2 regions of the Paenibacillus sp. FSL L8-0435 genome follow, and region 1 is predicted to be linked to the other one. Evidence: riboswitches for the same ligand, from Rfam matches in the RefSeq annotation. Region 1 holds a riboswitch; the other holds the start of a gene.
The links. Region 1 has a riboswitch for cyclic di-AMP ahead of NST33_RS17210 (3D domain-containing protein). Riboswitches for the same ligand answer to the same signal wherever they lie in the genome.

Region 1 (3,637 bases):
TCAAGGAATCCTCCATTATCTCTGTTATCGGTATGGTGGACATTATGTATCAGGCAAGTGTAGTCAAGAACATTACGTACCAAGGCTTGAGTCCATTTTTGATTGCAGCAGCCATCTACTTTGTAATGACGTTTATTTTGTCCAAGCTGCTGGGACGACTGGAAAGGAAGTTGAGTGCAAGTGATAGACGTTAGACAATTACACAAATCTTATGGAAATAACGATGTGCTTAAGGGCATTAATGTGACGATTGGCAAAGGCGAGGTTGTCGTGGTTATCGGTCCTTCCGGTTCAGGTAAAAGTACATTCTTGCGTTGTCTGAACCTCTTGGAACAACCTACATCAGGTGAAATCGATTTTGAAGGTGTTTCAATTACGGACCCCAAGCACAACATTAATGCAACTCGGGAAAAAATGGGCATGGTGTTCCAGCATTTCAACCTGTTCCCACACAAAACGGTACAGCAAAACATCACGATTGCTCCGATTAAAGTGAAGAAACAATCCACGCAGGAAGCGGAGAAAATTGCTGCTGATCTGCTTAACACTGTGGGCTTGTACGATAAAAAAGATACATTCCCGAATCAGCTGTCCGGTGGACAGAAGCAGCGGATCGCTATTGCAAGAGCATTGGCTATGCAGCCGCATGTCATGCTGTTTGACGAGCCTACTTCGGCACTGGACCCCGAGATGGTCGGTGAAGTGTTGGATGTCATGAAACGTCTTGCAGAAGGTGGGATGACTATGGTCATTGTAACGCATGAGATGGGTTTTGCACGTGAAGTAGGAGACCGGATCCTGTTCATGGATGGCGGGGTTATTGTAGAAGAGGGAACACCTGATGAGGTGTTTGGAGCACCAAAAAATTCACGTACACGTGATTTTCTTGCCAAAGTACTCTAAATGAAAGTGATCAATAGCGTTACTGACTTCGAGTCGGTGACGCTATTTTTTTATGGTTAATAATCACGTATGGATTCGGAAAAGTAACTATTCTGTTACCAAATGTAAAGTAATCGGGTCGTCCAATATTTCTAAAGTATCCAGTACTCTTACATATGCTTACATGCTAAAAAACCATTTGGTAAGAATTACTACAAGTTCAGGTTACAAAATTGTGATATATTGAACTCTGCCGAAACTTCCGGACAGGGAGTGCGGGGGATGTAACGATGCAGATTTGTGCAGGGGGAAGATCTACAGCACACTGCTTGGGGTGAATTAGGGGTACATAACGTTTCAAATGTAATGAAGAACCTATAGGGTGGGCTCCTCATCCGAATCCGACAACTAACTTCGCAGGCACAATGAGGGAGGAAGACCATGATTAACAAGAAACGTATAGCCAAAACAGCAGTAGCATTAATGACAACAGCAATGCTCATTCAAGCCGTTCCGGCTCACGCCGATTCAGTTCATGTGGCCAAAGAAGGGGATACCTTCTACACCTTATCAAAACAATATGGAGTAGCAATGAACACGTTGGTTAAAGCAAACAACGACATTTCACCTTACAATATTTATGGTGGTTTGAAAATTACAATTCCTGGTAAGGCAAACAATCTAGCTGCCGCGGCGACGGGGAGCAAGACCCAAGCCAAAACGGTTACTACAGCAAGCTTGGACGTTAACGCAGATAACAAAGTGGTTCAAGCCTGGGGTAAAACATTCGATTACAGCAAAGCTGTGAACGTGAAAGCAACGGCATACTCTGCAGATCCGTCTGAAAATGGAGGCTGGGGTGCAGTCGATTATTTCGGAAATGACCTTGAACTGGGTACGATTGCAGTTGATCCAAGTGTAATTCCACTCGGAACCAAAGTACTGGTAACGGGTCACAGCCATCCAGGATTGCCAAAACAGGCTTTTGTAGCCACAGCGCGTGATGTAGGCGGTGCAATCAAGGGTCACCGGATTGATATCTTTATCCCGGGTAGCAAACAGTCCGTAAGCACATTTGGATTTCAGGATATCGAGCTGTACATTCTGAAGTAGAAAATTAATTACATCTAACGAATTCAAACAGGGTGTCTGCCAGTCGCAAACTTGCGATTGAACAGCACCCTTTTAATATTCTCATTTATTTCTTCATCGTCATCTTAATCTTTGGCCTTTGACAATCCCAGCATTTCGTCCAAGGTGACAAGTTCATATCCGCGCTTTTGCAATTCCTCAATGATTTCAGGCAAAGCCTCAATCGTGCCGTTCAGGTTTGATCCTACACCGCCTCCAGCATGTTGCAGAACGATGGAGCCTGGTTTTACGGCAGACAGGATGTTATCTTTCACCTGTTCCTTTGAAAGGCCTTTCCAGTCCAGAGAGTCTACGTTCCAGTTCACAATGCTATAGTGTTGTTTGGCAGCCCATCTCAGCTGTTCTTCATTAATGTCTCCATAAGGCGGCCGAATCATCTTCGGCGTATATCCCGCCAAACGTCGAATAATATCCCCGGTATGTAAAATTTGTTTGCGAAAGGCATTCATCGACAGCTTACTGAATTCAGGATGATTGTAGCTGTGATTACCAACCATATGCCCTTCCTTAATGATGCGTTTCACCAGATCCGGATGTTTCTCTGCACGACTACCCACGATGAAGAATGTAGCTCTGACATTGTATTTCTTCAATACATCCAGCACTTGTGGACTAAATCGTGGATCAGGTACATCATCAAAAGTCAGTGCAACCTTCTTTGTTGAAGGACCATTGGTTTTGAACGTATCGGCATATTTTTGACGTAACTGTCCCAATGTCAGTTGTTCTTCTTCCGCAGAATCCGAACCTGATACGGATTCACTTGGCGGGCTTGAAACATCCCGCGATGAAACTGGAGCATGATATCCTCCGAGAAAAATAACGATAACCATCAGCATAATGAGGCGTACGCGCATAATAACGGCCTCCTTTTCCAAAATGACGTTCTCTTTGGTATGCCCGGGCTATCCATAAGTTATGCGTAGTGTGAGAATTTTCATTGCCGATGTAGCTCATGAAAGCCATAATTCCTCCATATATAACATATAGAAAAGGATAGGTGGATGGGTATGAGTACATATGATTTGAAATCCATACGTTTACAGGTGATTGAAGCAGGAGAAGATAAGGTTTTTCTCGTTACGGGAGGAAAGGCGCATATTGGCGCCGCAGCCACATTCTATGTAGATCATGAGCGCGTAAGCGGGACGACGGTACATATTCCCGGTCATAAGGAACAAGAACTGTGTGAGCGGCTTGCCCGGAAGGCTGCCCAGCAGCTGAAAGTAACCGTTACGGTGATCATGGGTATTCATTTTGATTCCATCACGCGGATGCAGATCGACGAAATCGTGCAGACTGCAGAGAGGTTGATGGAAGATCATCTGATCAAAGATAAACGATCTTCCTGACGTAAGAGTCATCGAATGTTTTGATTTTATTTGCTAAAATTGAAACGAGTTGTAGATTGTTACGTATGTATGTTTATATACGATGTAATATCGACTAGGAGGAATAACATAATGTCCATTTTCAAACGTTTGCGTGATCTAACCATGTCTAACATCAACGCCATTATTGACAAGGCGGAAGATCCAATCAAGATGACGGAACAATATATCCGCGACATGCAAGAGGATCTGGAAGATGCGGAGAAAGCAGT
Region 2 (3,637 bases), 3.2 Mb from region 1:
GGTGCTGGAGGTATGGAATACCCTACGCTAGTTACGGCCTTTGGAGCCGATGACACTACGCCAGGTTATGACCTGGAACGTACCGTAATCCACGAGATCGGACACCAGTACTTCTACGGCATGGTTGCCAGCAACGAATTCGAGGAGGCCTGGCTGGATGAGGGATTCACCTCTTATGCAGAAGACAAACTGATGGAGCAGGAATACGGATTGATTCCGAATCTGCCGGTACAATCGGGACTGATTACGTCTCCTTCATCCTTAACACAAGAATCTTGGAAGTTCGATTCACAGAATGAGTACGCCGCCAATGTCTATACACGTGGCAAGCTTGTATTGCTTGGTATCGAACATCAAGTCGGTGCCAAAAAGATGGAACGCATTCTCTCTACCTATGTGAAGAAATACCGCTTCAAACATCCCACTTCGGCTGATTTCCAGAACGTTGTGGAACAAGTGACCCGCACTTCCTGGTCTGATTATTTTGATCAATACGTCTATGGTAACGGGATGGCTGACTTTGCTGTAGAGAAGATTCGTGTTACGCCCGTACAGAAAGACAGTCAAACATTGTACGAGTCATCCGTGACGATAGCAAAAAAAGGGAGTGATTACAACGCCGTTCCTGTTCGCATTGCTTTTGAAGACGGGCATATCCTCACCAAGCAATGGAATGGAAAAGAAGATCGCATCACGTATAAATTAACTCACACATCCCCCGTATCCTGGGCCATGACCGATCCCCTGTACTCGATCGTGCTGGAGAACCGCCATATGAACAATTTCCTGAAATCCGGACTGGATGAGCAGGCAAAGTCCCGCTGGAGCATGAGTGTAACCAAACTAATAGAAGCCATATTCGGAGGTCTGTCATGGTGAGGTGGAAACGGTGAAAGCGAAAATACGTGAAGGCTGGTTTCTCGTCCGTCAGCATATGTTCATTGCCGCAATTTTATTTCTCTATCAACTCATTTGGGGATATTTCTTCTATCGAATGGTACAATCGGCGGTCATCCCACTACTCCTGCGTTATCCGGATGCTGATGCCGGGGAGTTGAGTACACTTTTGTTCAAAATGGAAAGTCAACTTAACCTGTCTACCCATCCGGAGGTTCATCGTTATCTATGGATTCTCGGGGGCATGCTGCTGGTTCGCATGTTGATCAGCCCCCTCATTCAGGCAGGACTGCTCTACTCACTTCAGCACTTTAATTCTACAGAAGAGCGCATCCCCTTTGTCCGCGGAATCAAAAATCTGTGGAAACCGATGCTGCTGCTCCACACCATACGTACATTATTGATACTTCTGCCCGCCTACTGGCTCATACCGAAGCTCTACTCCATTCTCATGGACGGATTTCATTCCCTTCAATTACTGTTGCCTGGTATACCTTATGTTGCTGCCTGGATTGTATATGGTTGGATCATCCACCATGCCATACTCTACATGCAGTTCGGTGTGTCGGCACCAGAAGGAGAAGGCGGGGCTCACGGTACCCTCAAAGCACTCTGGATTGCAATGCGTCATCTCATCGCTGTAATCGGCATTGCACTCCTGCTGGGCGGAGTACACCTGCTCGTCTTTGGGGCCTTCACTTCAGCCTCATGGTTATTAACGGGACTTACCGGACTTATACTACAACAGACGTATCCACTTGCCAGATGTCTATTGAGTCTGTGGAAAATATGCAGCCATTTCCGATTATGGCAGTCCAAAATATCCAAAGGTGAGAGCAGATAGTTTAAAAATTGTTACCATCACATGTTAAACTCATGGCCTAATATGCCCTTATAAATAGGCAAACCTCAACCTTTCCCCGTCAAAGGTCGAGGTTTTTTTTGCTAAATTTGTTGCTAAACGTTGCCAAAGCCGTACTCCTCTGTTACAATAATCGCAGTGAGTTTTTAGTAACAACTTTGTAATCTTTACATTCATATTTGTAACTACTTAAAATTAAATCGTCATTTCTTGATTTCGCAGGTGCATAACTAGCATAGCCAAATTCCTGGCACCTGGGAAGCGGGGGAACCAGTTATGGGTGAATTGATCTTGCTACAGAGGGATCATAGGGGACCTTCAACCGAATCCTTAAGCTAACCTCGCAGGCGTTGGAAGGGGAATATCTCTTGTTCAAGAAGAAATTAACCGCAGCTGTACTTAGCATCACATTCGCATTATCACTTGGTGCAGGTAGCGCATTCGCAGATTCAAAGATGGACACAGTAATTGATTCAGCAATGGGAACTACATACAAAAGTGGGGGAACAACGCTTAACGGCTTTGACTGCTCCGGATTTACACGGTATGTATTCGACAAGTTGGGTATTGATTTGGCACGCCAATCCAGTTCCCAATTCGACATGGGTGATTCCGTATCCCGTATGGAAATGAGAGCTGGTGACCTGGTGTTCTTTAATACAACAGGTAAAGGCGTATCTCATGTAGGAATCTTTGTAGGGGATGGAAAGTTTGCACACTCCTCTTCTTCCAAAGGCGTTACGATCAGTGCATTGAGTGAAAACTATTGGGCCAATCGTTATGTTGGCGCGAAACGGATTATGAGCACGGACGCATATGAATCACTGGCCCTTGACTAGGGACAAGCTGAGCAACATGATGCTGTAACCATTAACCATACTGGAACGAAGCAAGAAGCATAACAGAACCGCCCGGTACATTCTCCGCAGGAATGTATCCGGCGGTTTTTTTGTGCTTCAATCCTTATTTATGTTGCAAGTTATACTCTGGGCATATCCTGCGACATCAACAGGTTCATTTTGCGTTCGTTCGTCCGTGCCCTTATGATGTTTTTACCCATCCCGTTATAATATAAACGAAATTACCGGAACTTTTGTTTCATTTTTTTTCTTGGGAAGGAAGACTTGCTAAATGAACATCACTTTTGTAGAGTGGACAAAGAGTTCTGTTTCAAGGAAAGGAGCATGCAGGTGTATGAAGGAAACCCCTGTGACGTTTCACGTTGTACCCATGCGTGAAGAACATGCGGAGCTTATCTGCAGTTGGCAGTATGATCCGCCTTACAATATCTACAGCTGGCTCCCCTGGGAGCAGATGAAGGCTCTGGAAGTGGAATTCGGAGATGCACAGCTGCGGCAGGAGCAATATGCGATCGTCCTGGATCAGAACGATCGTATATGTGGGTTCGCTCAATACTTCCCACTTCAAGGGGTAACCCGGATTGGCCTTGGAATGCATCCAGAGCTGTGTGGTCAGGGTCAAGGGACAGTTTTTGTCACTGCCATTGTACAGGAAGCCATTCGCCGAAATCCCACGAATGAGATTGATCTGGAAGTACTCACTTGGAATGCTCGTGCCATTCAAGTCTATCTGAAGAGTGGATTTGTCACCCAGGATACATACGAACGACAGACCCCAAGCGGCTTGAAGCCCTTTCACTGTATGGTTTATGAAGGGCCTCGTGGTTAGAATCCATTGCAAAACAACCAAATTTGCCCCTTGTTATGTGATTAGTTCAAAAAATTCCCACAAAATGCTATGATGTCAGTACAGGTTCCGTTATAATGATATGGATAGTTTCAGGTTAGATGATCTTTCATTCTGGAGGGGACATAAGGGATGCACAAATGGATCATGAGCGGAGTATTTTTTGCAGCA

Region 2: another riboswitch for cyclic di-AMP. It lies ahead of NST33_RS00545 (C40 family peptidase); the one in region 1 lies ahead of NST33_RS17210 (3D domain-containing protein).

Annotation. Positions count from the first base shown of each region.
Region 1 covers NZ_CP150185.1:3,971,280-3,974,916, reverse strand. Annotated here, with positions in the region: gene NST33_RS17220 (ABC transporter substrate-binding protein/permease) at 1-194, shown strand, start outside; gene NST33_RS17215 (amino acid ABC transporter ATP-binding protein) at 181-903, shown strand; cyclic di-AMP (ydaO/yuaA leader) riboswitch at 1,124-1,321, shown strand; gene NST33_RS17210 (3D domain-containing protein) at 1,324-1,995, shown strand; gene NST33_RS17205 (polysaccharide deacetylase family protein) at 2,100-2,891, opposite strand; gene NST33_RS17200 (hypothetical protein) at 3,045-3,386, shown strand; gene NST33_RS17195 (PspA/IM30 family protein) at 3,498-3,637, shown strand, end outside.
Region 2 covers NZ_CP150185.1:110,081-113,717, reverse strand. Annotated here, with positions in the region: gene NST33_RS00555 (M1 family metallopeptidase) at 1-879, shown strand, start outside; gene NST33_RS00550 (hypothetical protein) at 890-1,741, shown strand; cyclic di-AMP (ydaO/yuaA leader) riboswitch at 1,987-2,124, shown strand; gene NST33_RS00545 (C40 family peptidase) at 2,164-2,598, shown strand; gene NST33_RS00540 (GNAT family protein) at 2,954-3,448, shown strand; gene NST33_RS00535 (cytochrome c) at 3,599-3,637, shown strand, end outside.